DNA from 4 places in the Janthinobacterium sp. TPC_1 genome. Region 2 is predicted to be linked to each of the others. Evidence: predicted binding sites of a transcription regulator. Region 2 holds the regulator's gene; each other region holds the start of a gene.
What was found. The regulator FNR, encoded in region 2, switches genes on or off when oxygen is low (the NO sensors DNR and NnrR bind a similar motif). The targets are predictions, from matches to a motif close to TTGATNNNNATCAA.
Positions count from the first base shown of each region.

Region 1 (7,815 bases), 2.5 Mb from region 2:
GTTCGACGCGGCCATCGCCGCACAGCTCGATGGCGCGCTGCGCCTGGTCGCCAGCGACTTGCCGGCTGGCCAGCGCGCGTTCGAGCAAGTCGCCGCCGCCGTGCTGGCGCCCGTGGGCGGCCCCTTGCTCGATGGCTTTACCTTGCCCGCCCCCGGGCACTGGCGTGCTTAGAACGCCGTGCGCACGGCCAGGCTGATGTTGCGCGGCTCACCCCAGAACACGCCGTCGAAGAAGCCCACGTTGCGGTAGTACTTTTTATCGAGCAAGTTATTCACGTTCAGCTGCACGCTGGCGTGGCGGTTGATGGCATAGCTGGCCATGGCGTTGACCAGCGCATAGCCGGCCTGCGGGATATTCGTCATCTCGTTCGATGGCGGGCGGCCGTACCACGATTCGCTGTAGGTGGCGCTTTGCGCCGTCATGCTGGCGCCCGCTTTCAGGCCGCTCAGGCGGCCGTCGAAGCGGTAGCTGGTGGCCAGGCGCAGCAAGTGGCGCGGCTGCGTGGTGGCGGCGCGACGGCCATCGGCCTCGGCCGCGTGCAGATAGGTATAGCCGCCGCTCGCTTCCCAGCCGGGAGACAACTGGCCGGAGACGTCAAATTCGACGCCCTTGGCCGTCACGCCCGCGCCATTGGCCACCATGGCCTGGCCGCCGTCGGGCAGCAAAAAGCCGGGCGGCACCGTGCGGTCGAGTTCCGCCAGGTTCTTTTTCTTCGTGTGGAACAGGGCGGCCGATGCATTCAGCTTGCCTTCATAAAATTCGCCCTTGATGCCCAGTTCCGCATTGTCGCCTGTTTCCGGCGCCAGGAACTTGTCGTTGCGGTCCTTGCTCGATTGCGGGTTGAATAGTTGCGTGAAGCTGGCGTAGGCCGAATATTGCTTGTTGATATCGAACACGGCGCCCACGTATGGCGTGACTTCATTGCGCGTTTCCACAAAGTCGCCGCTGCCCGTGTACACGCCTTGCGTGTTGTAGTTGCGCGTGTGTCCGTGCGGTAAGTACTGCTGCGCGCGCCGATGATCACATGCAGCGGGTCGACCAGGCTCAAACGCGTGGCCACATAGCCGCCCGCCAGGCGCGTGACTTTTTCCGTATGCGAGCCATCCGGGTGGAATACGGGGCGGGGGATGTTGCCCGTCCAGCTGCGGTAATCAGGGACCAAAGGTTCATAATCGATTTTCGCCTTGCCACCGGGGGAACGCTCCTGGCGGTTGTCGCCATTCCAGCCGATGATGGCCGTGTGTTTGCGTCCCAGCAAGGTAAATGGCCCGCTGGCGTAGACGTCGAAATTGTCGCTGTTCCTTTCTCCCGCGCCCCGTGCGCCCGTCCACAGTTTCATGCCTGTGCCGGTGGCGGGATCGGGATGACCTTCGCCCGCATAGGCGACGGTGGTGCGGTTCGTGCTTTCCGTGCGCGCATAGCCGAGGTGAAGATTCCAGTTGCCCGGCAGGCGCTGGTCCACCGACGTGAATACCGTGTGCTGCTTTTGGGCCCAGGTGCTCCATGGCGTCGTCCAGCTGGTGTTGCGCGGCAAGTTCGCCAGGCTGCCGTCCGCATTCCAGTAGGGCACGGCGCCCCAGGTGGCGCCCGTGGGCTTGTTGTCCTGGAAGTCGACGCCCGCCGTCAGCAGGGTGCCGGGACGCAAGTCCGCCTCGACGATGAGCATGCCGACCGTCTTGCGTTCGTGATACATGTCCAGGTAGGAATCGCGTTTTTGCCAGGCCAGGGCCGTGCGCGCGCGCACGCTGCCCTCCGCGTTCAGCGGCGTGGACAGGTCGGCCTCGATCCTCTGGTCATCCCAGCGGCCCATGATGAGGCCGGCGCTGGCCTGGAATTCCTTCGTCGGGCGCTTGCGTATCATGTTGATGGTGGCCGACGGGTCGCCCGTGCCGCCCATCAGGCCGGTGGCGCCGCGCACGACCTCGATGCGGTCGTACAAAATCGTGTCTTGCAGCGGCGCATTGCCGCCGCGCGCCATGCCGTCGATCTGGATATTGTTGATGCCGAAGCCGCGCGCATAAAAAGTCGTGCGCTCCGTGTCGTTCTGGCCCACCTGGATGCCCGTCGTCTGCGCCAGCGCCTGGTCCAGGCGCACGGCGCCCAGGTCGTCGAGCAACTGGCGCGTGATGACGCTGACCGATTGCGGCGTTTCGCGCAGCGACAGGTCCATGCGCGTGGCGCTGCGCGTTTCGCCTGCCGTGTACGACTGCGTGCCTTCCGTGGTGGCCATTGACTGGCCCAGCACGGTGACGGCCGGCATGGTCACGTCGGCCGGGGCGGCGTCGGCGGCCAGTGCCGGCAGGGCCACGCCGGCGGCAAGACTGAGCAGACTGATGTGTAATAAATGGGGCAGGGGGCGCAGGGCGGGCAGGCGCGAAGAAGATAGGACGGTGGTCGATTGCATTATTTTCCTGGAGTATTTTTAGTCGTGAGGGTTCCTATCTCGTCTGGCGAGTGGCGCAGTAGCTGGGGGATGGCGTGACGCTGGCCCGGGATCTGGCTCGGATAGCAGTTCCACCCGCGCATGGCAGTGGAAAGGGCGTGCATGATTCCGTTCATATTATGTGAATAAGAATCATTATCAATATAAGTGGTATTTGCCAAATAATCAAGCGTGCGCACCAAAGGAGTGCAGGCAGCCGAGTACAGGCCGCCCAAGGGCGGCGCATCGTCCGGCCTTCTGCGATAATGCAGGCGCTGACAAAATATTTTCCTCATTGAAAGAAATGCATGCGTACATGGATCGCTTGTGCCGGATGGTTGTGTGTCGTGTCGCTGGGCCAGGCCCAGGAACACGCGCCGCCGCCGGCTGTTCCCGCGCCGCTGCAGAGTGCCAGCGTGCCGCCCGCCGCCGTATCGTCACCGCTTGCGCCAGCCACCGCCGCGGCGCCAGCGGCGAGCGCGGAGGACGCCTTGCCCTCGCAAACGGTGACGATCACGGCCAGCGGCGACGCCAAGGCGCCGCGCGTGCGCTTCACGGCTTACCGTGAAAGTTATCTGACGGCCAGGAAAGTGTGGCAAGTGTCGAGCGGCAGCGTGGTCATGGCCCTGCGCCTGATTCCGGCCAAGCTCAGCGCCACCATCGACGACGTGCGCGTGGCCTTGCAAGGCAATGGCGCGCCCATGCCGATCAAGGTGTCCGACGGCGGCGTGTTTGTCGTGCCGCTCAACGAGGACATCGCCGCGCAGGACGGCTCCTTCCTGGTGAACAAGGGCAGGGGCGAGCTGACGGCGAATATCGTGTTGCAGCCATCCGTGGCGCGCGATGCCTGGAACGTCACGCGCGTGGGGCAAGTCCTGCACGACGCGCGGCGCGCCGTGCGGGCCATCACGCCATGGTACAAGCGGCCGTTCGCCGACGACGTGCAAGCGCTGGCCTTTTGCGCGGCCGAGCGGGGCAGCGCCTTGCAGTTAATGGATGGCGAGCAACTGATCGCCACCTTGCCCATGAGCGAGCCGGCCGTCAACGACATCCGACAGCCCGTGTTTTGCAAGATTTTCGACGGCGAAGACAAGTATCCGGGACATTACCGCGTGGTCTTGCCCGAGCAGGCGACGGTGCTGTTGCTGTAGAGGCTAGTTGGGCTGGCGCTGCACCAGTTCCAGCGCCGCCGCCAGGGCCAGGTCCATGGTGGCCTGGTGAAAGATCAGCCATTGCGGCAACAGCGACAGCGCATGGCGCCCCTGTTCCAGATCGCCCTCATCGACGGCGGCCCAGGCATGGTGCAAGCCGCTGAGCACGCGCGCATGCTGTTCGCGGTGGTTGGCCAGCGAGGGAAAGGCGATTTGCTCCATCAAATCCTCTTCCTCGCGGAAATCGCGTTCGACGGCCGCAACCAGCTCGCGAAATGCCACACTGAAATGCTGGTCGCTCAATTGCTGCAGCCGCGCCAGCTCCAGAAACAGCGCCTCATGCGCCTCGTCGATGGCGGGAACGCCCAGCGCCATCTCATCCTTCCAATGCGATTTACCCATGCCAATGCTCCAGGTTAAGTCCGTCGCGGTGCGAAGCGGACTGTTCCAGTGTGGGCGCAGCGAAGGGCGAAATCCATGATCTGGATCAAAAGTATGGTGAAGAGGCAAAGAGGAAAACAAGACAAAAACAAATGGACGAAGGGAACAAATTCCCACCCGCAACAAAGCGGTTTTAAACGATGCGCCGTGTTACCGAGCGCCGCTGAAAAACGCCGCTGGCAAGGCGTCTTTGACGCAGACAGTACGCTAGTACGGCAAGTCAAAGCAACGCAGCCAGCGACGTTTTCTCAGCCGCGCGTCTTATTGCCGAGGCCAGTGGGCCCACATGCCTTGCGCATCCACATTCGGCACCTGCAACTGCTGCCCGGCCGACGTCTGCATCGCATCCCTCAGCACGAGGGGCACGAGCAGCAAGGCAAGGCCGACAAGGCGAGACAGAGCAGCACTTTGAGCGTCAACATGGTCGTCTCCCGGTGTCCTGGCGGCGGCGCGGGGATGCGGCGCCTCCGGTCACGTTCTATGTACTACCATGCTTGCAGTTTAGTTCATCTGATTGAAACTTCAACTAGTTGCTGTGATGCACTGCACCAGTTGCCGATCGTGACGGCGCTTATTTTGCCTTGCGGCTGCGCCGGGGCCTGCCTGTTGGCGGAAGAAAGGAATCGAACCACACTTGCGTCAACTGCCGCGTATTTTTCGCCGCTTCGCGCTTGACGGCGGCCGTGGCGTGGCCGCGCGCCGTGTTGGCGATGCGGTTGGCGGCGCTCAGGTACATGCTCATCCAGGGGTTTTTCATGGCTAGCCTCGCAGAGAAGGGGGCGGCGCGGGTTTGCCGCCATGTCCCCACTCTAGTCCGATGGCTGGCGCCGACCGTGCGCCGGCCCACATAGCCGGGCGCTGCCGGGGGCTAGCCTGATGCAGATCAATACACGTCGCGGCGGTAGCGTCCGGCCGCCAGCAGGGCGTCGAGACCGTCCTGGCCCAGCACTTCTTGCAGTACAGCATCGATTCCCGCCGCCATGCCTTGCAAGCTGCCGCACACGTAGACGATGGCGCCTTGCGCCAGCCAGTCGCGCAGTTCGTGGGAGTTGGCGCGCAGGCGGTCCTGCACGTATTCGCGTTTGCCGCCATCGTTGCCATCGCGCGAAAAGACGCGGTCCAGGCGCGCCAGGTGGCCAGCGTCGAGCCAGCCTTGCAACTCTGCGCCGCAGACGCTGTCAAAAGCTTGCTGGCGCTCGCCGAACAGCAGCCAGTTGCGGGCCAGCCCCGCCCGCTGGCGCGCGCGCAGGTGTGCCCGCAGGCCGGCCAGGCCGGAACCGTTGCCGATATAAATGCAGGGCATGTCGACCAGGGCGGGCGCGAAGGCGGGATTGGCTTGCAGGCGCAGGCGGATGGCGGCGCCCACGGGCGCGAAGCGTGTGAGCCAGCCGGAACAGATGCCGTAGCCTTGGTTTTCGCCGCCCGCATGGCGCTCCTGGCGCACCAGCAATTGCAGTTCGCCATCGGAGGGCAGCGACGCGAGCGAATAGCTGCGCGGCGCGTGATGGGCAATGTCTGCATCGCCATCGCTACCGTCCGCGTTGCACCCGATGATTTCCGCCAGCGCACCCGCTTCCCAGCTGGCGCCGGCCGGGCCCGTCAAGGTGATTTCATGCAGTTCGCCACCCAGGCTGCCCGGGTTCAGCAGCACGCGGCGCGCCAGGCGCCACTCGGCGTACGACGCTTCTTCCTGCACGCCGATGGCGTCGATGGCGCTGCCGCTGCAGCGGGCCAGCGCCTGCGACCAGGCGGCCAGGGCGGCGGGATCATGCTTGTCGACCTCGATCAGCGGGAAGAGGGAAGTGGCGCCCAGCGCTTGTAATTGTTGCGCCAGCGCATGGCCGAAGCCGCAGAAGGCGCTGTAATGGCGGTCGCCCAGGGCCAGCATGCCGAAGTCCAGGCCGGCCAGCGGCGTGCCCGCCATTTGGTGCAACAGGCGCGCGAAGCGGCGCGTGCCGTCCGGCGCCTCGCCTTCGCCAAAGGTGCTGGCGACGATCAGGGCCCGTTCGTACTGGCGCAATTGCGCGGGATCAAACTGCTCCAGCGACTGCACGTCGACGGCCACGCCAGCCTGTTGCAAGGCGCGCGCGCTTTCCAGGGCCAGGCGCTCGGCCTGACCCGACTGGCTGGCGTAGGCCACCAGGGTCGGTAAATCTGTGCCCGTCTTGCCCGGTGCGCCGGCACCCAGCAGGGCCCGCTGCGCCTGCACAGCGCGTTTTGCCTTGCGGCGGCCCAGGTACAGCATCCAGCCCGTGACGGCGAACAGGGGCAGGCCCAGGCTGGCGAGCGTCACGATGATGCGGCCCGGCAAGCCAAAATACGTGCCCATGTGCAGCGGATAAATGATGTTGACGAGGCGCGGCCCCAGCGCCTGCTGGCTGTACGGCTCGTTTTCCGTGACCATGCCATCGGCCGGCGCAATGCTCATGCGGCTGCGCGCCCGTTCGTGCGGCGCATCGCTGGCCAGCCACGTGAATTGCACGGCTTCACCGGGGCGCGTGGGCAGGCGCACCGTGGCCAGGGTCCAGCCGGCGGCGTGCTGCTGGAAAGTGCTCCAGGCCAGGCCGATGTCGGCGGCGGGCGATGGCTCCTTCGGCGCGCCTTTTTTGCCCGGTGCTTGCGCCGTGCGGGGCGGCTTGCCGGCCCAGGCGTCGATATTGTCGCGCACCACGTCATAGCTCCAGTAAATGCCCGTCAGGGTCAGCGCCACGTAGACCACCAGGCACCAGGTGCCGGCCACGGCGTGCAGATTCCACAGGAAGGAGCGGCCTTTTAATGCCGGATCGAAGGTCAGCCAGGTGCGCCAGTCCAGCGGACGGCGGGGCCAGCGCAGGTACAGGCCGGACAGTGCCAAGCCCAGCAGGCACAGGGCCAGCGCGCCCGCCACTTGCCGGCCCGGGTCGCGCGGCAGCAGCAGCCAGCGGTGCAGCGATTCCGTCCATTCGAAAAATTCCGTCCCCATCAACGCCGGCTGGGTCGCGCCCGTGTACGGGTGCAGATAAACGGACTCGCCGCGCCGCTGGCCGTTCTTGGGCGCGAAAAACAGCCGGGGCGCCGCGCCCGCCTGCGCATACATGGTGATCGAGGCGACGCGCTGGCCGTGTTCTGCTGCGGCAATGTTGCTCAGCTGTGCCGGCGTCAGCGGCGCGCGTGTTTCCACGGGCACATGACGCACGCCGGGGTTCATGACATCGAGTAGTTCATCCTTGAAGGCCAGGGTGGCGCCGCTCAGGCCGATGATCACCAGCACCGTGCCGGCCGTGATGCCGATAAACCAGTGCAATTGAAACCAGACCTGCTTCCAGCTCCAGCGCCAGCGCCGCGCTTGCGGAGAGGCGGCATGGGCGCGCCGCTGGCGGCTTGCGGACGCGGCGTCGGCATCGGTGCCGGCGCGCAACTGGGGGAGGGAAGAACTGGTCATGGCGGCTTTCGATAGCGCTGCCATGCGGGGCGTCAGGCATGGCAGGGAAGAAGGAAGGCTGACATATTAACGCAAACGAGAATCATTCGCAAATAAGGGCCAGGTCCCGAGGCAGCGAGAATAGCCACGGAATTGAAAAATGCTGACATTGATAATTTACATCACAGTGAAATTATGTAAAAATAAAAATCATTCTCATTCGTAACTATGAGCTGATCCTGAATCGTTGAACATGCGCTGCGGATACAGGCGGACCCGCCTGGCAGGCAAGTCCGGCAGCTCCTTGCTTCGTTTTTCCGTGCAAGCCATTGACGATTTCAGCGACCAGTACGCCAGCCAGCATGGCTGGCTGTCTCACCGGCGCAGGACACTTCCTACA
Region 1 is NZ_CP195157.1:3,996,633-4,004,447, forward strand. Features, by position in the region: gene ACQVLG_RS19670 (nucleotidyltransferase domain-containing protein) at 1-197, shown strand, start outside; gene ACQVLG_RS19675 (TonB-dependent siderophore receptor) at 169-960, opposite strand; partial or broken gene ACQVLG_RS19680 (TonB-dependent receptor plug domain-containing protein) at 1,887-2,405, opposite strand; gene ACQVLG_RS19685 (hypothetical protein) at 2,732-3,574, shown strand; gene ACQVLG_RS19690 (bacteriohemerythrin) at 3,578-3,976, opposite strand; gene ACQVLG_RS19695 (hypothetical protein) at 4,587-4,772, opposite strand; gene ACQVLG_RS19700 (PepSY domain-containing protein) at 4,899-7,436, opposite strand.
Region 1: a site for FNR is predicted at 4,052-4,065, ahead of ACQVLG_RS19690 (bacteriohemerythrin). Genes of this name have one in related genera too.

Region 2 (7,815 bases):
TCGTCGGCCACCAGCAGGCGCAGCTGGCCCAGGGTGGGCGTGCGCCGCGTTTCGGCCGGCTGCGCCAGCATGTCGAACGGCACGCTGAACCAGAAGCGGCTGCCCTTGCCTTCGCTGCTGGCGACGGCGATGTCGCCGCCCATCATGTGGATCAGCTGCTTGCTGATGGCCAGGCCCAGGCCCGTGCCGCCGAAGCGCCGCGTGATGCTCTGGTCGCCCTGCGAAAACGCGGCGAACAGCTGCTGTTGCTGCAGTTCCGTCATGCCGATGCCCGTGTCGCGCACTTCAAAGCGCAGCCAGGCGCGGCCGTTGTCCTTCTCGGCCAGACTGACGGCCACCACCACTTCGCCTTGCTCCGTGAACTTGATGGCGTTGCCGGCCAGGTTGACGAGGATCTGCTGCAGCCGCTGGGCGTCGCCCACGAGGCGCCGCGGCACGTCGGGCTCGACGGCAATGCCAGTTCCAGCTCCTTTTCGCCCGCATTCATCGTCATCGTCGTGGCCAGCGTGTTCATGACTTCGTCGAGGTCGAATTCGACGGGCGACAATTCCATGCGGCGCGCCTCGATCTTCGAATAATCGAGCACGTCGTTGAGGATGCCCAGCAGCGACTGGCCCGCCACGCGCACCATGGTCAGATACTTGCGCTGTTCCGTATCGAGCTTGGTATTTCCCAGCAGATACACCATGCCCAGCACGGCATTGAGGGGCGTGCGGATTTCATGGCTCATGTTGGCCACGAAATCGCTCTTCGCGCGGTTGGCCGCCTCGGCCCGGTCGCGCTCCTGTTCCAGCTCCGCCGCGCGCGCTTCGAGCTCCTGCTGCAGCCGGTCGCGTTCGCTCATCAGGCCGTTGAAGGCTTCCGTCAGCTGGCCGATCTCGTCGCGCTGCTGCACGGGTACGGGGGTGAAGCGGCTGCCGCTGGTGCGCAGCGCCTGCAGGGTATCGCGCAGGCGCACCAGGGGCGACAGCAGGCGCACGGTAACCCAGCCCAGCACTGCTGCCGCGGCCAGCAGCGAGGCGAGGATGCTCCACAGCACCAGCCGGTACAGCACGCCATCGAACGGTTCGAAGGCGTCGTCGATGGGCAGCGAGGCGGCCAGCAGCCAGTTCACCGATTTCAGGCGCTTGAAGCTGTTGACGGCCGTAATGCCGCGGCTGTTGGTGCTGACCATGCTGCCTTCGCCATCGTCCTTCAGCAGCTGGGTCGTCGTCAGGTTGGCGTTCGGCAGGCGCGGCTGCAGCAAGCGGCTGGTGTCCGGGTGCAGCACGTAGCGCGGCACGGCGCCGCGCGTGAGGATGAAGTAATAGCCGCTCTTGCCGATCTTTTCCGAACGCAAACGGCCCAGCAGGTTGTCCTTGTACAGGCGCAATACGCCGATCACCACGCCGGCCACCTGGCCATCGGCGGCCAGCACGGGCGCCACCATCTGCACGATGGGCATGCCGCTCGATTTGCCCAGCATCGGTTCCGTGATCATGGGCTGGCGCGTGCGCAGGACGGTCTGGAAGTATTCGCGCTCGGCAACATTGATGCCGGCGCGCCCCGCCACTTCCGGCATGTCGGCCACGACGGCGCCATGCGCGTCGAGCACCAGCACGTCGTCGAACAGCACCAGCATCGAGCGGCGCGAATAGTATTGGCGCAACTGGGCGGGCTGGGCGATCAGTTCCGGCGGCTGCTGCCTGGCCGTCAGGGTGACGATCTGCAGCAGCATGGCCAGCTTGTCGTCGAGTTCGGCGGCGGTGCGGGTGATCAGGGACGACTGCTGGCTCAGCAGTACTCGGGTGAAATCGTCGCGCATGTGCTGCACCTGGATCATCGTGACCAGCGCGATCATGGCGATCGAGGTCAGGCTGGTGGCCAGCGCGACTTTTGCTTTGATGCCGAGAGGCTTCATGATTTCCTTTTCAGTACCGGGCGGCACAGGCGGCAGATAATGCTGTCAGGAATTTTCCTATCAATGCCCCAGCTTGGCAAGCGCCACCGCGCAAATTGCCTGCCCCGTACGGCCTTTTGACGATGTTGCCATATAATTAAAGTCGGAACGTCGTTTATTCAGCGAAATTGCGGTGAAATTGGCACACGGCAACCCTGTATGCAGTAAACTTGTTGTTGCATTTTCTAAAAGGTACCGACATGACTGAAGCGCTACTCACTCCAACCTTGCCCACCGTGAACGTGGAGGCGTTGCGTGCGCGATGCTCGACTTGCAGCATGCATCAATTGTGCCTGCCGATGGGCCTCGATGTGGGCGACATGGACAGACTGGACCAGATCATCGGCCGCCGCCGCAAGATCGTGCGCGGCGCCTCGCTGTTCCGCATCGGCGACTCGTTCCAGAACCTGTACGCGATCCGTCTGGGCCACTTCAAGACGTACCAGATCAATCCCGGCGGCGAAGAGCAGGTGACGGGTTTCCAGATGGCCGGCGAACTGCTGGGCATGGACGCCATCAGCGCCGACCGCCACCACTGTAATGCGGTGGCCCTGGAAGATAGTGAAGTGTGTGAAATCCCGTTTTCCAGCCTGGAACAATTGCTGGGCAACATGCCGACCCTGCTGCGCCATTTCCACCGCATGATGAGCCAGGAAATCACGCGCGAGCAAAGCGTGATGCTGTTGCTGGGCAATATGCAGGCGACGCAGCGTTTTGCCGCCTTCATCGTCAACCTGGCGTCGCGCTACGAGGCGCGCGGCTATTCGAGCAGCAAATTCCAGCTGCGCATGTCGCGCGAGGAAATCGGCAACTACCTGGGCCTGACCATCGAGAGCGTCAGCCGCTTATTGTCGAAATTCAAGAAGGAAGGCTGGCTGCGCGTCTCCAACCGCGAGATCGAGATCCTGCAGCCGGCGAAACTGAAGGCCATTACGGCCGGTACGGACGTCTGCAAATAACAGCACCGTCAAAACCTACTGCGCGTCGCGCTTTGCGGCCTGCGATGCTCGCTGTGCTATAGCACAGCTGTGCTTCTCAGCCACAAATCACTGCCGCTCGCTACGGTTTTCCCGGCACTGTACGTTATAGTTCTTCATCCGCATGCAGCGCGATGCTGCGCTGCAACGGCCAGGTCCAGATGCCGGACAGGCGCCACTCGCGCTTATCGTTTTCCACCAGCACCTGCCAGCGGCTGCGTTCGAGCATCGGCAGCGTCACGGAAAAATTGCCGGCCGCATCGGGCTGCACCAGCAGCTTGATATCCTTTTCCGGCAACGTCGCATGCGCCAGGTGCAGCTGCAGCGGACCCTGGTACGCCTTGCCGAAGCTGTGCACGGAACCGCTGAGGCGCGCTGCAGCGACGTCATACGACAGGCTGGTATCCATCGCCAGGTTGCTGGCGGCCGTGTCGCGCTTCAAATCCTGGTTGATGGCCTTGCCCTGCTTGTAATAATCGCCCACCACCAGCGCATCGGGTTGCGTAAACGCAATATAGCCCATGAAACTGCCGACGACCACGGACAGGCCGGGACCGATCATCAGCAGCCATGGCCAGCGGTGCTTGTACCACGGGGCAACGGGAGGTTGCAGTTTCAGACTGTCGGACATGCTATTTCTCCTGTTTAATCAGCCAGTCCCCATGCGGGAACCGGCCTTCCTGCAACTTCGTGGCGGCGGCGAGGGCACCCGGTCCCCGTCCGCCTTTCCTTGTTAACGTGGCACGATGAATACCGCGCTTTCACGCACATGCAGCGACGGGTCGTCCAGCGATTGCAATTCGATCGCAATCTTGTTCGAGCCTTTCTCGCCGACGCCGTGCGGCACGCGCAGGCGGATCGGCCAGCCCAGCGTTTCCGTTGGCTGCAAGGTCACTTCTTCGCGCGTCAGCAAGGTCAGGCCCGGCAAGCCGGATGCGCTGATTTTGAAATGCTGGCTTTGCTCCGAGGTGTTCATGATCTGCAGGCGGTAGACGTTTTCGATCATGCCGTCTTCCACTTCGCGTCCCATCGAACCGCGGTCGCGGATCACGTCCATCTTCAGCGGCGTGCGCAGGGCCAGCGAAGTACACACGGCGATGATGATCAGGGCCAGGATGGAAGTGTAGATCAAGACGCGCGGGCGCATGGCGCGCTGGCGTATCTGCTTCGAATTGAAGTTGTTTTCCATCGCATGGTCGGTACTGTAGCGTACCAGTCCCCGCGGCCGGTCGACCTTGTCCATCACGCTGTTGCAGGCATCGACGCAGGCGGCGCAGCCGATGCATTCATACTGCAGGCCGTTGCGGATATCGATGCCGGTCGGACACACCTGCACGCACAGGGTGCAGTCGATGCAATCGCCGAGCTTGTCGTTGTTGCCGGCCTTCTTGCTCATGGCGCCGCGTGGTTCGCCGCGCTTGGCATCGTAGGTGATGATCAGGGTGTCCTGGTCGAACATGGCGCTCTGGAAGCGCGCGTAGGGGCACATGTATTTGCACACCTGCTCGCGCAGCCAGCCCGCGTTGCCGTAGGTTGCCAGGCTGTAGAACAAGACCCAGAACCACTCCCAGGGACCGAAATTGAGCGTGGTCACCGCGTGCGCCAGTTCCTTGATCGGCGTGAAGTAGCCGACAAAGGTAAAGCCCGTCCACAGGGCGATGGCGCCCCATACCAGGTGCTTGGCCGTCTTCTTGAACGCCTTGCGCAGGGACGGACCCTGCTTGTCGAGGGCCATGCGCGCGCTGCGCGTGCCCTCGATGCGGCGTTCGACCCACAGGAAGATTTCCGTGTATACCGTTTGCGGGCAAGAGAACCCGCACCACACCCGCCCGGCAATGGCCGTGACGAGGAACAACAAATACGCACAGATGATCAGCAGGGCCGCCAGATAGATGAAATCCTGGGGCCACAGCACGACGCCGAAAATGTAGAACTTGCGCGTGGTCAAATCGAACAGCAGGGCTTGCCTGCCATTCCAGGTCAACCACGGCAAGCCGTAGAACGCGAGCTGGGTAAGCCATACGCATACCCATCGCCAGGTAGCGTAGCGTCCTTTGGCCTCGCGAGGGTAGATTTGCTCGCGGGCCGCATACATCTTGATGACTTGAGGTTCCATTACATCATTTCACGGGCGTCTGGGGATTCGACAGGCTCCAGACATACGCCGACAGCACGTGTACCTTGGATTCGCCGAGGAAATCGCTGAAGGCCGGCATGGTGTTGGAGCGACCCTTGCGCACGGTTTCCATGATGGTATCGGCGCTGCCGCCGTACAGCCAGATCTTGTCCGTCAGGTTAGGCGAACCGAGCATCTGGTTGCCCTTCGCATCGGCGCCGTGACAGGCCATGCAGGCGCCGAACTTGGCCTTGCCCAGCACGGATTTGACGGGATCCGAGGTGGAACCGGACAGGCTCAGCACGTAATGGGCCACGTTCTCGACATCCTTTTCGGAACCGAGCGCGGCGCCCATCGGCGGCATTTGCCCATTACGGCCGTGCATGATGGTGGTCTTGATGATGTCGGGATCGCCGCCATACAGCCAGTCCTTGTCCGTCAGGTTGGGGAAGCCCTTGTTGCCGCGCGCATCCGAACCGTGGCATTGCGCGCAGTAGGTCAGGAACAAACGCTGGCCGATGGCTTGCGCCTGCGGATCGGCGGCCACCGTCTTCAAGTCCTGGCTCAGGTACTTGTTGAACAGGGGACCGTAGTCGGCTTCCGCCTTTTTCAGCTCTTCCTCGTACTGGCCCGTGGATTTCCAGCCCAGGCTGCCGGCGTAGTTGCCCAGGCCCGGATACAGGAACAGGTAGGCCAGCGCGAAGACGATGGTGATGTAGAACAACCACATCCACCAGCGCGGCATCGGCGTATTGAGTTCCTTCAAGTCCTCGTCCCACACGTGGCCCGTGGTGCCGTCGGCGGGGGCGCCGGCGGCCACTTTCACTTTCGACTGCGAGTACAGCAGCACGCCGCAGCCGATGATGCCCAGCAGGGACAGCACGATGACGTAGATATTCCAGAAGCCATTGGTAAAGTCAGCCATGGTTATGCTCCTTCGCCAGGTTCATCTCGGCCTCGGCCGGATAGTCGAGCGCGTCGTCGGCGAACGGCAGGCGCGCCGCCGCGTCGAAGTCGCCATTGCTGCGGCTGAACGTCCACCACAGGATGCCCACGAACGTCGTAAAGGAAACCACCGTCATGACGCTGCTGGCGCTGTCAAACAGGTTTTCGATTGCCATGCTAATTCCTTGTTTTGATTAATGTACCGAGGCCCTGCAGATAGGCGACCAGGGCGTCTTCTTCCGTCTTGTCCTGCAGCTGCGCGGGGCCGGCGGCGATCTCTTCATCGCTGTACGGCTGGCCCAGGCGTTTCAGGGCGCGCATCTTCGGCATGATGTCGTCAGGCACCAGCTTGGTCTTCGCCAGCCAGGGGTAGGCCGGCATGTTCGACTCGGGCACCACGTCGCGCGGGTTGTTCAAGTGCGTGCGGTGCCATTCATCGCTGTAGCGGGCGCCCACGCGGGCCAGATCGGGCCCCGTGCGCTTGGAACCCCACTGGAACGGACGGTCGTAGACGAACTCGCCGGCGACCGAATAGTGGCCGTAGCGTTCCGTTTCCGCGCGCAGCGGGCGCACCATCTGCGAGTGGCAGTTGTAGCAGCCTTCGCGCACGTAGATGTCGCGGCCCGCCAGGCGCAGCGGCGAGTACGGCTTCAGGCCGGCGACCGGCTCCGTCGTGCTCTTCTGGAAGAACAGGGGAACGATCTCGACGGCGCCGCCGATGCTGATCACCACCGTGACCAGGGCGATCAGCAGCCAGGGGTTTCTCTCAATCCATGCATGTGAAAATTTCATTTGCTTATGCTCCTATCAGGCGTGCGCCGCGTTCAGTTCTGGAATGCGGGCGACGGGGAGTTTGCTGCCGCGCAAGGTCATCCAGGTGTTGTAGCCCATGATGCACATACCCGACAGGTACAGCAGGCCACCGGCCACGCGCACCACGTAGTACGGATACGTTGCTTTCACGCTCTCGACAAAGGTGTAGGTCAGGGTGCCGTCCGGATTGACCGCACGCCACATCAGGCCCTGCATCACGCCGGCGATCCACATTGCAGCGATGTACAGCACGATACCGATGGTGGCCACCCAGAAGTGCACGTCGACCAGACGCGTGCTGTGCATCTGCGTGCGGCCCGCCAGGCGTGGCAGCAGATAGTAGATCGAACCCATGGTGATGAAGCCCACCCAGCCCAGGGCGCCCGCATGCACGTGGGCAACGGTCCAGTCGGTGTAGTGCGACAGCGAGTTGATGGTCTTGATCGACATCATCGGACCTTCGAAGGTGGCGATGCCGTAGAACGACAGCGAAACGATCATGAATTTCAGGATCGGGTCGGTGCGCAGCTTGTGCCAGGCGCCCGACAGGGTCATGATGCCGTTGATCATGCCGCCCCAGCTTGGTGCCAGCAGGACCAGCGAGAAGACCATGCCGATCGATTGCGTCCAGTCAGGCAAGGCCGTGTAGTGCAGGTGATGCGGCCCCGCCCACATGTAGGTGAAGATCAGCGCCCAGAAGTGGACGATCGACAGACGGTACGAGTACACGGGGCGCTCGGCCTGTTTCGGGATGAAGTAGTAGACCATGCCCAGGTAGCCGGCGGTCAGGATGAAGCCCACCGCGTTATGGCCGTACCACCACTGGATCATGGCGTCCTGCACGCCCGCGTAGGCGGAATACGACTTGGTGAACGAGGCTGGCATGACGGCGCCATTGACCACGTGCAAAATCGTCACGGCCAGGATGTAGGCGCCGAAGAACCAGTTGGCCACGTAGATGTGCTTGACCTTGCGCTTGATCAAGGTGCCGAAGAAGACGATCGCGTAGGCGATCCAGACGACGG
Region 2 is NZ_CP195157.1:1,540,691-1,548,505, reverse strand. Features, by position in the region: partial or broken gene ACQVLG_RS07520 (ATP-binding protein) at 132-368, opposite strand; gene ACQVLG_RS07515 (cache domain-containing protein) at 260-1,900, opposite strand; gene fnr (fumarate/nitrate reduction transcriptional regulator Fnr) at 2,140-2,898, shown strand; gene ACQVLG_RS07505 (FixH family protein) at 3,023-3,547, opposite strand; gene ccoG (cytochrome c oxidase accessory protein CcoG) at 3,650-5,032, opposite strand; gene ccoP (cytochrome-c oxidase, cbb3-type subunit III) at 5,037-5,957, opposite strand; gene ACQVLG_RS07490 (cbb3-type cytochrome oxidase subunit 3) at 5,950-6,153, opposite strand; gene ccoO (cytochrome-c oxidase, cbb3-type subunit II) at 6,155-6,769, opposite strand; partial or broken gene ccoN (cytochrome-c oxidase, cbb3-type subunit I) at 6,785-7,815, opposite strand, start outside.

Region 3 (7,815 bases), 740 kb from region 2:
ATGATGACGGTCACTTCCGTTTCCTGCACCGCATCCGCAGCCAGCTGGGCGCGTGGCTTGTGGGCGTTTTTCGGGATGCTGGCGGCGAACAGTTCAATCTTGATGTTCTGCTTGGGCATGCCGGCTGCCTGCAGGGCGGCGGAGACACCGAGCATCATGTCTTCCGGGCCGCAGATGAAGGCGTTGTCGTAGTCTTCGACCTTGATCCAGTGCTGCAGGAATTGCTCGCATTTTTCCTGCGTGATGCGGCCGTTGAACAATTCGATGTCCTGCTGCTCGCGGCTCATCACGTACACCAGGTTCAAGCGCTCCAGGTACACATCCTTCAAATCCGTCAATTCTTCCTTGAAGATGACGGACGACGAGGCGCGGTTGCCGTAGAACAGGGTGAAACGGCTCAGGGGTTCCGTCAGCAGGGTCGTCTTGATGATGGAGAGGATGGGCGTGATGCCGCTGCCGGCCGCAAACGCCAGGTAGTGCTTGCGGTTGACGCAATCGAGCGGCACGTTGAAGTGGCCCATGGGCGGCATCACCTCGATGGTGGCGCCGGCTTTCAGGGTATCGTTGGCCCAGGTGGAAAAGGCGCCGCCCGGCGTGCGCTTGATGGCCACGCGCAGGGTGCCGTCCTGCACCGCCGAACAGATGGAATACGAACGGCGCACGTCTTCCGCATTGATATTGGCGCGCAGGGTCAGGTGCTGGCCCTGCTGGAAGCGGAACTGCTGCTGCAGTTCCGCTGGCACGTCGAACGTGACGGCGATGGTGTCGCGCGTTTCATTGCGCACGTTGGCCACGGACAGCGGATAAAATTTACTCATGCTTCATCTCCAGTTTCTTCGGAACGTGTGCCTGATTTTTTTAGTGGCACTTGAAGTAGTCAAACGGTTCGCGGCAAGCCAGGCATTTGTACAGTGCCTTGCACGGCGTGGAGCCGAACTGGCTGGTCAGCTGCGTATGCGTCGAGCCACAGTTCGGGCAGATCACGTCCAGCTTCGGCATCGGTTGCCGTTTCACGCCACCACGCAAGCCACTGATGTCGATCACCTGCTGCTGCGGCGGGGCGATGCCATAGCCTTTCAGCTTGGCCTTGCCCGCTTCGCTCATCCAGTCCGTGGTCCAGGCGGGCGCCAGCTGGTTCACCAGGGTCACCCTGGCCACGCCATGGCTGCGCAAGGCATCGGTGACGGCGTCGGCGATCACCTGCATCGCCGGGCAGCCCGAATACGTGGGCGTGATCGTCACGACGCACTCTTCGCTGCTGACGACATCAACGGCGCGCACGATACCCAGGTCCACCACCGAGATGACGGGGATTTCCGGGTCGGGCACCTCGCCCAGCCAGGTCCAGACCTGTGCCGCGTCCAGCGCTGCGGCGCCACCGGCCGTGTTCATTACCACTCCGCCCCGGGATAGGCGCGCTGCAGGAACTGCATCTCGGCCAGGATAAAACCCAGGTGCTCCGTGTGCGTGCCCTGCTTGCCGCCCTTTTGCATCCAGGCGTCGGGCGCCGGCATGACCAGCGTCGCTTCGGCGAATATCTCGGCCACGTGTTCGAGGAAGGCCCGGCGCAGCACGTCCGATGGCGGCGCGATGCCGGCGGCGACCATGGCCTGGTCGACGGCGTCGTACGTGAACATCTCGCCCGTGTACATCCACAGCTTGTCGGCCGCGGCCTGCGTTTTCGCATGGCTGTCCGCCGTGCCGTCGCCGAGACGCACGATCAGGTCGCCGCTGCGACGCAAGTGATAGGTCACTTCCTTGATCGACTTTTGCGCCACGTCGACGATGCGGGCATCCGCCGATTTTGTCAGTTCCAGCAGCTGAAAGTAGTGCCAGCTGTCGAAGAAGAACTGGCGCATCATGGTGTCGGCGTAATTGCCGTTCGGCTGTTCGACCAGCAGGCAGTTCTTGAAATCGTGGGCATCGCGCAAGAAGGCGATGTCGTCCTCGTCGCGGCCGGCGTTTTTTCCAGTTCGGCCGCATAGCTGAACCACAAGCGCGTCTGGCCCAGCAAGTCGAGCGCCACGTTGGTCAGCGCCATGTCTTCTTCCAGCGCCGGGCCCTTGCCGCACAGCTGCGACAGCTGCTGGCTGAGGATCAGGGCATTGTCGCCCAAACGCAGGAGGTAGTTGACCTTGTCATCCATTGCAGGCGCTCCCATCACAGATTCTTGACTTCTTCCGGCATCGGGAAGAAGGTGGGATGGCGGTACACCTTGCTGTTCGACGGTTCGAACAGGGCGCCCTTGTCACCGGGGCTGCTGGCGACGATATCGGCCGCGCGCACCACCCAGATGCTCACGCCTTCATTGCGGCGCGTGTAAACGTCGCGCGCATGGTTGACCGCCATGGCGGCGTCGGAAGCGTGCAGGCTGCCCACATGCTTGTGCGCCAGGCCGTGCTGGCTGCGGATGAACACTTCCCACAATGGCCATTCTTTGCTCATGTTGCTATCCCCTTTTTATAGATATTTCAGGCTGCCGCTTTGCTAGCGGCTTGCTTGTCTGCATACGCGACCAAGGCATCGCGGAACCATGCACCGTCTTCATACGCTTTCACGCGCGTTTGCAAACGCTCGCGGTTGCACGGGCCGTTGCCCTTCAGGACATTGTTGAACTCGGACCAGTCGATCTCGCCGAATTCATAGTGGCCCGTTTCCGCATTGAACTTCAGGTCGGGATCGGGCACGGTCAAGCCCAGGTATTCGATTTGCGGCACGGTCTGGTCGACCATGCGCTGGCGCAATTCATCGTTCGAAAACAGCTTGATGCGCCATTGCGCCGATTGGGCGCTGTTGACGGAGGCGGCGTCGGACGGGCCGAACATCATCAACGATGGCCACCACCAGCGGTTCAAGGCATCCTGCGCCATGGCTTTCTGCTCGGGCGTGCCCTTGCACAGCGACATCATGATGTCGTAGCCCTGGCGCGCATGGAACGATTCTTCCTTGCAGACGCGGATCATGGCGCGCGCATACGGACCGTAGGAGCAGCGGCACAGGGGAATCTGGTTGATGATGGCGGAGCCGTCGACCAGCCAGCCGATGGCGCCCATGTCGGCCCACGACAGGGTGGGATAGTTAAAGATGCTGGAATACTTGGCTTTGCCCGAGTGCAAGGCGGCCAGCAAGTCGTCGCGCGAAACGCCCAGGGTTTCCGCGGCGCTGTACAGGTACAGGCCGTGGCCCGCTTCGTCCTGGATCTTCGCCAGCAGGATCGACTTGCGTTTCAGGGTCGGCGCGCGCGTGACCCAGTTACCTTCAGGCAATTGGCCGACGATTTCCGAGTGCGCGTGCTGCGAAATCTGGCGGATCAGGGTCTTGCGGTAGGCGTCCGGCATCCAGTCCTTGGCCTCGATCTTGATGCCTTCGTCGATGCGCGCCTGGAAAGCGCGCTCTTCCTGGCCCATGTCGTCGATGGAGCGGACGTTCTTGAGGCCGGTTTCAACCATTTGTGCGTACATGATCTGTCTCCCATGTCTTTGATTTTGCGCAGTAACGCGGTGCGATGAACAGATAATACGATACAAAAAACGATTTGCATACACTTGATGTGAGTCATTTTAAAAAATCGTATCTTGTGCAGCTTTTTTGTGCGTATGATATTGCTTATCAGAAAACACTACGGAGCGCCCCCAGCGCTTCCGGCAAATTATTGCCGCGCTACCCGCGCAGCCAAGTAAACTGCTGCTTTTATTGAACCGACCGCAACACGGCCAGACCGGAACCTCATGAAGAACACCCGCTGCACGGCATGGATAGCCGATTTCCTGGAAAGCGACCCACCGCGCTCGAAGTCCCTGGTGATGACCATCTTTGGCGACGCCATCGTGCCGCGCGGCGGCGCCATCTGGCTGGGCAGCCTGATCGAACTGCTGGCGCCATTTGGCGTCAATGACCGGCTATTGCGTACCAGCGTGTTCCGCCTGGCACAGGAAGGCTGGCTCAGCTCACAGCGCGACGGCCGCCGCAGCGCCTATACGATACGCCCGGAGGCGCTGGCCCGCTTCGAACGCGCCTACCGCCGCATCTATGCGCCGCTGGTCGTGCACTGGGATGGCAGCTGGACCCTGGTGATCGGCCCGGCCGGCAGCATCGGCGCGGCCGAACGGGGGGCGCTGCGCAAGGAATTGTTATGGGCCGGCTATGGCTTGATCTCCCCGGGCATCTTTGGCCACCCGGCCAGCAATACGGAAGCGCTGGAAGATATCCTCGTGCGCAACGAGGTGCAAGGCAAGCTGTATGTCTGCCACACAACAGAGTTGCCGGGTGTCAGCACACGCCCCCTGCGCGACATGGTGGGCGAATGCTGGGACTTGTCGGAAGTGATGGCCGGCTACGAAAAATTCATCGCCAGCTTCCAACCCCTGCTGACCCTGCTACAGGAAGCGCCCGTCTTCGATGCGGAGCAAGCCTTCGTCATCCGCTCGCTGCTGACGCACGCCTACCGTCGCGTGCAATTACACGACCCGCAACTGCCCGTCGAACTGCTGCCCGAACCGTGGCCCGGCACGCAAGCCTATGCGCTGGCGCGCGACCTGTACCGCATCACCCATGCGGCCGCCGAGGAACATATCCTGGCCACCCTGCGGCGCGAGGATGAGCATGTGCCCGACGTGGAGCCGTGGTTTTTTGAACGTTTTGGCGGACTGAACACCTGATAAAACGTCCATGGCGGCGTTGCAGGGCCTGGGCGTACGTTCGTACTGCCTGCGGCCCTGCGCCTTGCCCTGGCCATTTTTCAGGTGTTCAGGAATAAGAACACCTATCAAAACCTACTGCGCGTCGGTATTTGCGGCCTGCGATGCTCACTGTACCTTCGTACAGTTGCGCTTCTCAACCACAACTCCCTTCCGCTCGCTACGGTTTTGTTAGGTGTTGTAAGTCACCGCCTGCTCACTGTTTTGCCACCACCTGCTTGGCCCCTGCCAGCAAATCCTGCCCTAGCTTTTCCAACGCATTGGCCTGCACCAGCATGGTGTCAAGGATGGCGGCGTTGAAGGTGAACTCGGCCGGCGTCGTATAGCCGGGGAAACGTATGATGCGCAGCAATTCCTGCAAGGTCGTGCCCTTGCCCAGGTGCGCCAGGGCGTCGCTGAGGGCGCTGATTTTCTTTTCCAGTTCGCGTATGTGGTTGCTATGGTCGTCCATGATGATCTCCCCATGTCGGAGCTTCCACGTTAGCAAAGCACGTCCGTCGTCGTTTGCGCCAGCACAAAGGCGTGGCTAAAACGGGTATCATCGCGCCATTGCACACGATGCAAAACCCATATGTTTTTATCAGGAACACTCATGACCATTAAAATCAGCCAGCAATTCGACGCCGGCGCGATCGAGGTGCTGCGCGCCGACGATGCCCAATCCATCGAGCTGAACATCCGCAAGGATTCCCACGCCGACATCACGCAGTGGTTTTATTTCCGCCTGCAAGGCGCGCAAGGCGAGGCGTGCACGATCCGCTTCATGAACGCAGGCAAGTCGGCCTACCCGGACGGCTGGAAAGATTACCAGGCCGTGGCCAGCTACGACCGCGAAACCTGGTTCCGCGTGCCCACCAGCTTTGACGGCACGGTGATGACCATCGAACACACCCCCGAGGAAGAAAGCGTCTACTACGCCTACTTCGAGCCGTATCCATGGGACCGCCACCTGGCCCTGATCGACAGCGCGCAAGCATCGCCGCTGGTGCGCCTGATCGACCTGGGCAGCACCGTGGAAGGCCGCGACATGAACCTGCTGGTCGTCGGCGACGCCGATGCCGAGAAAAAAGTCTGGGTCATCGCGCGCCAGCATCCGGGCGAAACGATGGCCGAGTGGTTTGTCGAAGGCATGCTCGAAGCCTTGCTGGACCAGGCCAATCCGTTTGCCCGCCAATGCCTGCAGGACGCCGTCTTCTACGTGGTGCCGAACATGAACCCGGACGGTTCCGTGCATGGCAACCTGCGCACCAACGCGGCCGGCGCCAACCTGAACCGCGAGTGGATGACGCCGACGATGGAGCGCAGCCCGGAAGTACTCCTGGTGAAACAGAAAATGCATGAAATCGGTTGCGACCTGTTCCTCGACGTGCATGGCGACGAAGGCCTGCCCTACGTCTTCGTGGCCGGCAGCGATGCGCTGGAAAACTTCACTGCTGAACAAAAGGCCGAGCAAGACCGCTTCATCGCCGACTTCAAGGTGGCCAGCCCCGACTTCCAGGATGAGCACGGCTACGAAGACGGCCCGTTCACGCCGGAAGTGCTGACCATGGGCTCGCCCCACATCACCCATGCCTTCGGCTGCCTGTCGCTGACCCTGGAATTGCCGTTCAAGGACAACGCCAACGATCCCGATGCCCAAACGGGCTGGAGCGGTGCCCGCAGCGCCGCCCTGGGCGCTGCCGTGCTGCAGCCTATCCTGTCCACCTTGCGCGCCTGAGCGCCAGGGCCGACACGGCCCGCCTGATCCCATGCCCCGCTCGCCGGGGCTTTTTTTTTTTGACCGCACGACAAGCGTTGCTGGCCGAGCAGATTTTTTTCTTAACATCTTGCTTGCCAGAAATTATCGTCCTACACTAAGCAACAGAATCGGGCCGCGCCACGCTGCGCGGCCCCGCAAGAATATCTCGCCGGGCGGGTCGCCATGACTTCCCGGCCACCGGCAATACGCATCCACGGCCTTGTCCCTGCCGAATTAGCTTTCTGTAACGCAAACTGACCGCATCAGCATCGTCTTGAATGGACACCGCCTGTCCGCGGGACGATTCCCTGCGCACGCTTTCCGCTTTTCGCCGAGGATGAATGACCTATGTCTAAGCTTAAAATCAGCACCCGCCTGGCCTGCAGTTTCGGCCTGATCATTATCCTGCTTGCCATGGTGGCATTTGTTTCCGTCAGCCGCATTCGCAACATCAACACCTCGACGGAAAAAATTCTCAACGACCGCTACGTCAAGGTCATGCTGTCGAATACGATACAGTCCGAGGTCAATATCCAGGCCCGACTGCTGAGCATCGCCATCATCGGCGCCAACGATGCTGACGAAGTCAGCAGTTCCGTGACCAAGATTCAGGCCTCGGTCAAAAAGAACCTGGAACTGCTGGCGCGCCTGAAAACCATGGTCAATACGCCCAAGGGCCAGGAACTGTTACAGGCCGTGATGACCAGCCGTGAAAGCTATGCCAGGACGCGCGATGCGAATATCAAGCTGTTACAAGAAGGCAAGTCGGAAACGGCGGGCATCTTCCTGTTGACTCAGCTGCGCTATCCGCAAGAAAAATTCTTGACTGCTCTGGCGGCCATGGCCAGCTTCCAGGAATCGCTGATGGAAAGCGAAGGCAAGCAAGCCGCCGCCGATGGGCGCATGGCCATCATCCTGACCTTGTCCCTGTCCATCGCGGCGACGGCCATTGCCATCGCGCTGGCCGTCCTGATCAGCCGCTCCATCAGCCGGCCCATCGCCGAAGCCGTCAAGGTGGCGCAACGGGTGGCGGCGGTGACTTGTCGGTCAGCATCGACGCGCGCGGCAACGATGAGACGGGCCTGCTGCTGCGCGCCCTGAAAGACATGAACGACAATCTCCAAGGCATCGTGGCCCGCGTGCGCCATGGCACGGATGCCATCGCCCATGGCTCGCGTGAAATCGCCTCCGGCAATATGGACCTGTCCTCGCGCACGGAACAGCAAGCCAGCTCGCTGGAAGAAACGGCCTCGTCGATGGAAGAACTGACGTCGACCGTCAAACAGAATGGCGAAAACGCGCGCCAGGCCAACCAGATGGCGCAATCGGCCTCCAGCGTGGCCAGCAAGGGCGGCCAGGTGGTGGCGGAAGTGATCACGA
Region 3 is NZ_CP195157.1:804,634-812,448, forward strand. Features, by position in the region: gene paaE (1,2-phenylacetyl-CoA epoxidase subunit PaaE) at 1-818, opposite strand, end outside; gene paaD (1,2-phenylacetyl-CoA epoxidase subunit PaaD) at 859-1,392, opposite strand; partial or broken gene paaC (1,2-phenylacetyl-CoA epoxidase subunit PaaC) at 1,392-2,146, opposite strand; gene paaB (1,2-phenylacetyl-CoA epoxidase subunit PaaB) at 2,161-2,445, opposite strand; gene paaA (1,2-phenylacetyl-CoA epoxidase subunit PaaA) at 2,472-3,461, opposite strand; gene paaX (phenylacetic acid degradation operon negative regulatory protein PaaX) at 3,729-4,658, shown strand; gene ACQVLG_RS03945 (hypothetical protein) at 4,894-5,148, opposite strand; gene ACQVLG_RS03950 (M14 family metallopeptidase) at 5,290-6,414, shown strand; partial or broken gene ACQVLG_RS03955 (methyl-accepting chemotaxis protein) at 6,784-7,815, shown strand, end outside.
Region 3: a site for FNR is predicted at 3,546-3,559, ahead of paaA (1,2-phenylacetyl-CoA epoxidase subunit PaaA). Genes of this name have one in related genera too.

Region 4 (7,815 bases), 2.1 Mb from region 2:
TACAAGATCACGCCCAACGCCACCGTCGACGTGGCAGTGGACAACCTGACGGACCGCTACTACCTCGATCCGCTGACCCTGAGCCTGATGCCGGGACCGGGCCGCACGGCGCGCGTCACGCTGGGCCTTCGTTTCTGATTTGATTCATCCTTATAATAGAGAGCAGATATTCCATGCATGCAGCAAGCGACACCACCAGCACCTTGAACGCCGTTCCGATTAACGCGGCCCCGACCCGCAGCCAGCGCCTGAAAGCCGACACCATGGCCACCCACGAATTGCTGGACCAGCGCATCATGGCCAGCGCGCCGTTTTCCAGCCGCGACAATTACGCGCGCTTCCTGCAGGCACAGTACGCGTTCCTGCGCGACGTCGACGCGCTGTACGACAACGCGCAGCTGGCCGCCCTGCTGCCGGACCTGGAACAGCGCCGCCGCTACGCCAGCATCGCGGCCGACCTGCGCGACCTGGGCACCGCCCTGCCGGCCGATGCGGCCACGCCGCCGTTCGACGCGCAGCTGGACCTGGCCACGGCGCTGGGCTGGCTGTACGTGAGCGAAGGCTCGAAGCTGGGCGCGGCCATCCTGTATAAACTGGCCGGCAAGATCGGCCTCGATGAACACCACGGCGCGCGCCACCTGGCCGGCCACCCGGACGGGCGCGCGCGCCACTGGCGCGAGTTTACGTCGGTGCTCGATACGGCCGCCCTCGATGACGCCGGCGAAGCGCGCGTGATCGACGGCGCGCGCGCCGCCTTTTTGCGCATGCACGGCCACGTGGAGGCTTGCGCCTGATGGAGGAACCAGTGACCCGGGCAAGCGCGGAAGCGCACACGGCACGGCTGCGCCGCTGGGCCTGGACGGCCGCCGGCATGCTGATGGTGGCACTGGGCGTGATCGGCGCCCTGCTGCCCGTCATGCCGACGACGATCTTCCTGATCCTGGCGCTGGCCTGCTTCAGCCGCGCCTCGCCGCGCCTGGAACACTGGCTGCTGCACCACCCGCGCTTTGGCGCGCCGCTGCGCCAGTGGCGCGAACACCGCGCCGTGTCGCGGCGCGGCAAGATCCTCGCTTGCCTGGGCATGGCCATCGGCTTTGTCGCCATGTGCCTCGGCCATCCGCCGTGGTGGATCATCGTCCTCGTGGCAACGCTGGAAATTGCCGTCATCATTTACCTGCTGCGCCGCCCGGAGGGGCCGGCGCCGGCGCCAGAAAAGACGCCGCCGCCGGACTGGCACAAGCCGCTGACCATCGCCACGGTCTTCGCCATGCATGGCGCCCTGCTGGGATGGGCCGTGTACCACCGCGCGCCAGCGGCGCCCGTGCTGGCCATCGCGCCCGACTCCACCCAGCCGGCCATGCTGCTGTTCCTGCCGGCCGCCGCCCCGCCCCGCCCTTTGGAGCAGAATCTTGCTGAACAGGTCAGCGCGGCCGCCTCGCCATCGCGCGCCATTGCCAAAAAGGCAGCGCCGGCAATCAAACAAATTGTGCTGCCGCAGCCGGATGCCGCGCCCATGCCGCCGCAAGCCGAGGCCATCGCGGCCGTCGCCGACGTGCGTCCTGCCCCCGTCACGCCGGCACCGGCGGCCACGGCGTCCGTCGCGGCGGCGCCGCCCTCGCCTGCCCTGCCGCCCGCGCCACAGGAGCTGCGCAGCGGCGTATCGAGCTGGGAAGGCAAGGTTTTGGCGCGCATGGAGCGCTTCCGCCGCTATCCGACGGCGTCGCGCGCGAAGCAGGAACAGGGCGTGGTGTATCTGCGCTGCAGCATCGACCGCGATGGCCAGGTGCTGGCAGCCGCCATCGAGCGCAGTTCCGGTTCCCCGGCGCTGGATCAGGCCGCGCTCGACACTTTGCAACGGGCGGCGCCACTGCCGCGCATTCCCAAGGAACGGCCGGACCCGCTGGAATTATCGATTCCCGTCGAATTTTCCATCGGCTGAACACGAAAAAACCGCGTTTACTCTCGCCAAACACCCATATAGACATTATTTGCATATTCAAAGCAAGATTCTGTCGTAGGAGTAATAACACGATCGGAGGTATACTACGCAACCGACGTAGCAGGCTGGGCGATTTGGCCCCTGCAAACAAGCCTGTCACGGTCCAATAAAAAAGGAAACACTGCATGACCACACCACACCGTACGCCGGTGATTCGCATCGATGGCGCGAACAAGACCTTCGCGCTGCCCAAGGGCGAACAATTCCACGCGGTCAAATCGGTCACGCTGGAAGTCTATCCCGGTGATATTTTCGGCCTGATCGGCAAGAGCGGCGCCGGCAAATCGACCTTGCTGCGCCTGATTAACCTGCTCGAGCGCCCCGACAGCGGCACCATTACCGTGGCCGGACGCGAACTGACGCGCCTGGGCAAGAGCGAACTGCGCGACGCGCGCCAGAACATCGGCATGATTTTCCAGCAATTCAATCTGCTGCAAAACGCCAGCGTGTTCGACAACGTCGCCTTCCCCCTGAAAATCCATGGCACGACCAAGGGCGAGCAGATCGCCGCCCGCGTCGAGGAATGCCTGGCGCTCGTCGGCCTGTCCGACAAGCTGCACAGCTATCCGGCGCAATTGTCCGGCGGGCAGAAGCAGCGCGTGGCGATTGCCCGCGCCCTGGCCAGCCACCCGGACGTGCTGCTGTGCGACGAGCCGACGTCCGCGCTGGACGCGGAAACGACGCGCGCCCTGCTCGACACCTTGCGCGACATCAATGCGCGCCTCGGCGTGACCATCGTCATCGTCAGCCATGAGCTGTCGGTGCTCGGTGCCATCTGCAACCGGGTCGCCGTCGTGGAAAACGGCGCCATCGCCGAACAATTTGACCTGAGCGACACAGCCACCCCGCGCAAGACTGCGCTGGGACGCGAGCTGGCTTACTACGGCACCGAGGCGTTTGAAGCCACCGCATGGAAGGATGCATCACATGTTTGAAGAATCGATCAATAACGTCATCAACCTGCTGCCGGAAAAATCTGGGTGGCGCTGGGCCAGACCATGACCATGCTGGGCATCGGCTTGACGGCCGCCATCCTGATCGGCGGCCCGCTGGGCATTTTGCTGTTCCTCGTCTCGGAAGGCCAGTCGCTGGAAAACCGTCCGCTGTCGACGATCCTCGGCTGGCTGGTGAATACCGTGCGCAGCTTCCCCTTCATCATCCTGCTGGTCGCCCTGACGCCGTTTACGCGCATCATCGCGGGCACCTCGATCGGCCCGCTGGCGGCCAGCGTGCCGCTGTCGTTCGCCGCCATTCCCTACCTGGCGCGCCTGGTGGAACAGAACCTGCGCGAAGTGCCGCGCGGCGTGATCGAGGCGGCGCACGCCATGGGCGCCTCGGAAATGCAGATCATCTTCCGCGTGCTGCTGGTGGAAGCGCGCTCCGGCCTGGTGCTGGCCCTGACCGTGCTGTCGATCAGCTTCCTGTCGTATTCGGCCGTGGCCGGCGTGGTGGGCGGAGGCGGCATCGGCGACCTGGCCATCCGCTACTACGGCTACTACCGCTTCGAGACGGACATCATGGTCGCCACCGTCGCCATCCTGATCGTGCTGGTGCAAACCATCCAGTTCGCCGGCACGCGCATCGCCAAGCGCCTCGACAAACGTTAATTTATATTCAGAAACAAGGACCTACATGAACCACATTCGCCGCACCCTGCTGCTGGCCGCCGCCAGCCTGACCCTCGCCACCGCCGCCCACGCCAAGGACCCGAAGGAAATCGTCATCGGCACCAGCTCCGGCCCGTATTCGGACCAGCTGAAGCTGGGCATCAAGCCCATCCTGGAAAAACAGGGCTACAAGGTCAAGATCGTCGAATTCAACGACTACGTGCAGCCGAACTACGCGCTGGCCGAAGGCTCGCTGGACGCCAACGTGTTCCAGCACATCGTGTATCTGACCAAGTTCGCCACCGATAACAAGCTGCCACTGAGCGCATTGATCACCGTGCCGACCATGCCGATCGGCCTGTACGGCGGCAAGCAGAAAACCCTGGCGGAAGTCAAGAACGGTGCCACCATCACCATGCCGAACGACCCGACCAACCAGGCGCGCGCGCTGGTGATGCTGGCCAAGATGGGCTGGATCAAGCTGAAACCGAACGTCGATCCGCTGCGCGCGTCCGAGCGCGACGTGCTGGAAAATCCAAAAAAACTGAAACTGGTGCCGCTGGAAGCGGCGCAGCTGCCACGTTCGCTGGCGGACGCCGACTACGCCTTTGTGAACGGTAACTTCGCGCTGGCCGCCGGCATGAAGCTGACGTCGGCCCTTAGCGTGGAAAAGATCTCGGACAGCTACATCAACCTGGTCGCCATCCGCACGGCCGACAAGGCCAAGCCATGGGTGAAGGACCTGGAAGCGGCCTACCGCTCACGCGCCTTCCTCGACGCGACGAACAAATACCTGGCCGGCTACGAAAAGACGGACTACCAGCTGGCGCTGGAAAAGACGCTGAAAAAATAAACGGCGTGCACCAAACGTAAAAAGGACGGCCAAGGCCGTCCTTTTTTATTGTCCGCGCCGTGCGGACGCTGTCATGCCATGCTTAGAAGCGGTAGCCGACGCCTACGCCGATCAGGACAGGGTCGATCTTGACTTCGCTGGCCTTGGCCGCACCGACGAAGACGTCGCTGCGGATCTGTACTTTCTTGATGTCGAAGTTCAGCGACCAGTTTTTATCCAGTTTGTAATCGACACCGGCTTGCAGCGAGAAGCCCCAGCTGTCGTGTTCCAGGCGGCCGGCGCCGTCCAGCAGTTTCACGCTCGAAATATTCGTGTAGTTCACGCCTGCACCCACATATGGGCTGAACTGTTTTTCCGGCATGAAGTGGTATTGCAGCGACAGGGTCGGCGGCAGATGCTTGAACGTGCCGATATCTTTGCCACCCAGGGTGACGTCATGCTTTTGCGGATACGTCAGGATCAGCTCGGCAGCGATATTGGGGGTAAAGAAATACGAAATATCGATTTCAGGAATCGTCTTGCTGCTGACGTGTATCGTGTCCGATGCGCCAGCGCCCAAGACCGGCGTGGATTTATTGGCCGGATCGATATGCACGGCACGCGCACGCACCAGCCATGGGCTTTCCTGCGCCATTGCATTGCCGGCGAATGCGCCGATGGCGGCCAAAACGATTGCTGCTGCAGTTGCGGACTTCTTCATTCTAGTTCCCTCTTTTTGTCGTTAAGTAACGCAGCGAAGTCTAAGAGTGCAGTGCAACAAAAACTTTGATCCACATCAAATAGTGCTAGATGGCATCAAAAGAGGGATTTTTTTCTTTGCCCAGGTCAAGAAAATGCGGCATTGCAAAATCAAGCCGCCTCGGCAAACAGGCCGGCGACCCAGTCGGCAAACACGCGCACGCGCGGCGACAATTGCCGGTGATGGGGATACAGCACGGACACGGGCAAGGGGTCGGGCCGCAGGTGCGCCAGTACTTCCACCAGCTCCCCGGCCGCCAGCGCCCGCTCCAGGTGGTAGCGGGGCGCCTGGATCAGGCCCAGGCCCGCGCGGCAGCAGGCGTGATACGCGTCCGCGTTATTGACGGACACGGTGCCCGGCAAGGCCACGCTGTGGCGCTGGCCGTCCACCTTGAAATCGAAGGGCCAGACCTTGCCCGTCCGGGCGGAAAAGAAATTCACGGCGCGGTGGCCCGCCAGCTGCGCCAGGGTCTCGGGCGTGCCGTGCGCGGCCAGGTAGGCGGGGCTGGCGCACGTCATTTGCTCCAGCAGCGCGACGCGGCGCGCCACCATGGACGAGTCGCCGGGCTCTCCCACGCGCAGCACGCAATCGACGCCTTCGCGCACCAGGTCGACGAGGCGGTCGCCCATGCCGATTTCCAGTTCGATCAAGGGATAGCGGGCGCAGAACCGGTCCAGCACGGGCATGACGAAATGCATGGCCAGGGTCGCGTGCAGGTCGATGCGCAGCTTGCCGGCCGGCTGCTGCGCCGCCGAACTGAACACGGCTTCCGTTTCTTCCAGGGTCGGCCAGCAGGCGCGCGCAGCGCTGGTAATACGCCTCGCCATCGGGCGTGGGCGTCACTTGCCGCGTGGTTCGCTGCAGCAGGCGCACGCGCAGCCGCGCTTCGAGCTGCTTGATCGCATGCGTGACGGTCGCCTTCGGGTAGCCGAGGTCATGCGCCGCCTGCGTGAAACTGCGCAGCTCGACGATGCGCGTAAAGATGCGCATCGCATCGAATCGGTCCATGGCTCCTCCATTGTTATTGCCTGTTGCACAGTGTAGCGATACGGGCGCCATTTTTCCATCGTTAACGACAACGCGGGCAGAAGTTGTCCGCCACGCAATCGCCACTTGCGCCGATGTCACTGGATTGCCGCCGGCCCGCGCAGCATACTAACTCCTGCACGCACATGAGAATGGTAATGATTATCATTTGCGATATAATGCAGGTTCACGCTTAAGCGCTCGCTCAGGCGATAATAAAAGGAATGGGAGACATGGATATATTGAGGGAACTGCGTGAATCGGGCTTGAAAGTGACCATCCCCCGCTTGCGGATTCTGCAGCTGTTTCAAGAAGGCGGCATCAAGCACCTGAGTGCGGACGACGTGTATAAACTCTTGCTGGCTGAAAAGATCGACGTGGGCCTGGCCACCATCTACCGCGTGCTGATGCAGTTTGCCGAAGCGGGCATTCTGTTTCGCCGGCACTTCGAATCGGGCCACGCCGTCTTCGAGCTGAACGAAGGCCAGCACCACGACCACCTGGTCTGCACGGGCTGCGGCAAGGTCGATGAATTCGTCGATGAAGGCATCGAGCTGCGCCAGAACGAGATCGCCGCCGAGCGGGGTTTCGTGCTGCACGAGCACGCGCTGTCGCTGTACGGCACCTGCGCCGAGTGCACGGCGAAGAAAATCCCGCCGCGCAAAGCCTCCTGAGGCAGCGCGCAAGGTAGCGCCTGGCAAGCCACCTGCGCTACACTGCGTGCGCCGCAGCTCAACAAGGGACAAGCATGTACATCGGAGAAATCGCCCGCCTGGCGGGCACCTCGCCCAAGGCCCTGCGCCACTATGAAACGCTGGGCTTGCTGGGCGACGTGCGCCGCTCGGGCGCCTACCGCGTCTACACGCAGCAGGACCTGGCGCAAGTCAAACTGATACGCCAGGCGCAGGCGCTGGGCTTCCGCCTGGCCGAACTGCTGCCCCTGCTGGCCGGCGACGAGACCGACTGGGCCGCCCTGTCGCAGCACATCAGCGCCAAGCGCGCGCAAGTGCGGCAGGATATCGCCCGCCTGCGCCAGCTCGATGCGCAATTGGCCGACATCGACGCGGAAATCCGCGACTGCCTGGCGCGCCAGCACCTTCAAGCGGCCGCTTGACTCTGCCACTAAGGGCAGGCTTTAGCATGCAAGCTCTTCTTTAACGGAAAGCCTGCAGCATGAGCAAAATTACACCGAAGCGCATTTTAATTCTCCTCGGCCATCCGTCCAGCGACAGCTTTTGCGCCGCCCTGGCCGAGACCTATGCCGCCACCGCCCGCAGCGCGGGCCATACCGTGCGCGAGCTGCGCCTGGGCCAGCTCGACTTCGACCAGAATCTGCATGAAGGCTACCGCCAGGTGCAGCCGCTGGAGCCGGACTTGCTGGCCGCGCAGGAAGCCATCAGCTGGGCCGAACACCTGGTGTTCGCCTACCCGATCTGGTGGGGCGGCGCGCCGGCCCTGCTGAAGGGCTTTGTCGACCGTATCTTCCTGCCCGGCTTTGCCTTCAAGTATCGCCCCGGCAAGGCTTTCCCGGCGCAGCTGCTGAAGGGCCGCACGGCGCAGCTGCTGGTGGCGATGGACACGCCGCCCTGGT
Region 4 is NZ_CP195157.1:5,760,790-5,768,604, forward strand. Features, by position in the region: gene ACQVLG_RS27980 (TonB-dependent receptor) at 1-138, shown strand, start outside; gene ACQVLG_RS27985 (biliverdin-producing heme oxygenase) at 174-794, shown strand; gene ACQVLG_RS27990 (TonB family protein) at 806-1,939, shown strand; gene ACQVLG_RS27995 (methionine ABC transporter ATP-binding protein) at 2,125-2,934, shown strand; partial or broken gene ACQVLG_RS28000 (methionine ABC transporter permease) at 2,927-3,606, shown strand; gene ACQVLG_RS28005 (MetQ/NlpA family ABC transporter substrate-binding protein) at 3,632-4,459, shown strand; gene ACQVLG_RS28010 (OmpW/AlkL family protein) at 4,542-5,159, opposite strand; partial or broken gene ACQVLG_RS28015 (LysR family transcriptional regulator) at 5,309-6,206, opposite strand; gene fur (ferric iron uptake transcriptional regulator) at 6,458-6,898, shown strand; gene ACQVLG_RS28025 (MerR family transcriptional regulator) at 6,973-7,338, shown strand; gene ACQVLG_RS28030 (NAD(P)H-dependent oxidoreductase) at 7,398-7,815, shown strand, end outside.
Region 4: a site for FNR is predicted at 5,225-5,238, ahead of ACQVLG_RS28010 (OmpW/AlkL family protein). Genes of this name have one in related genera too.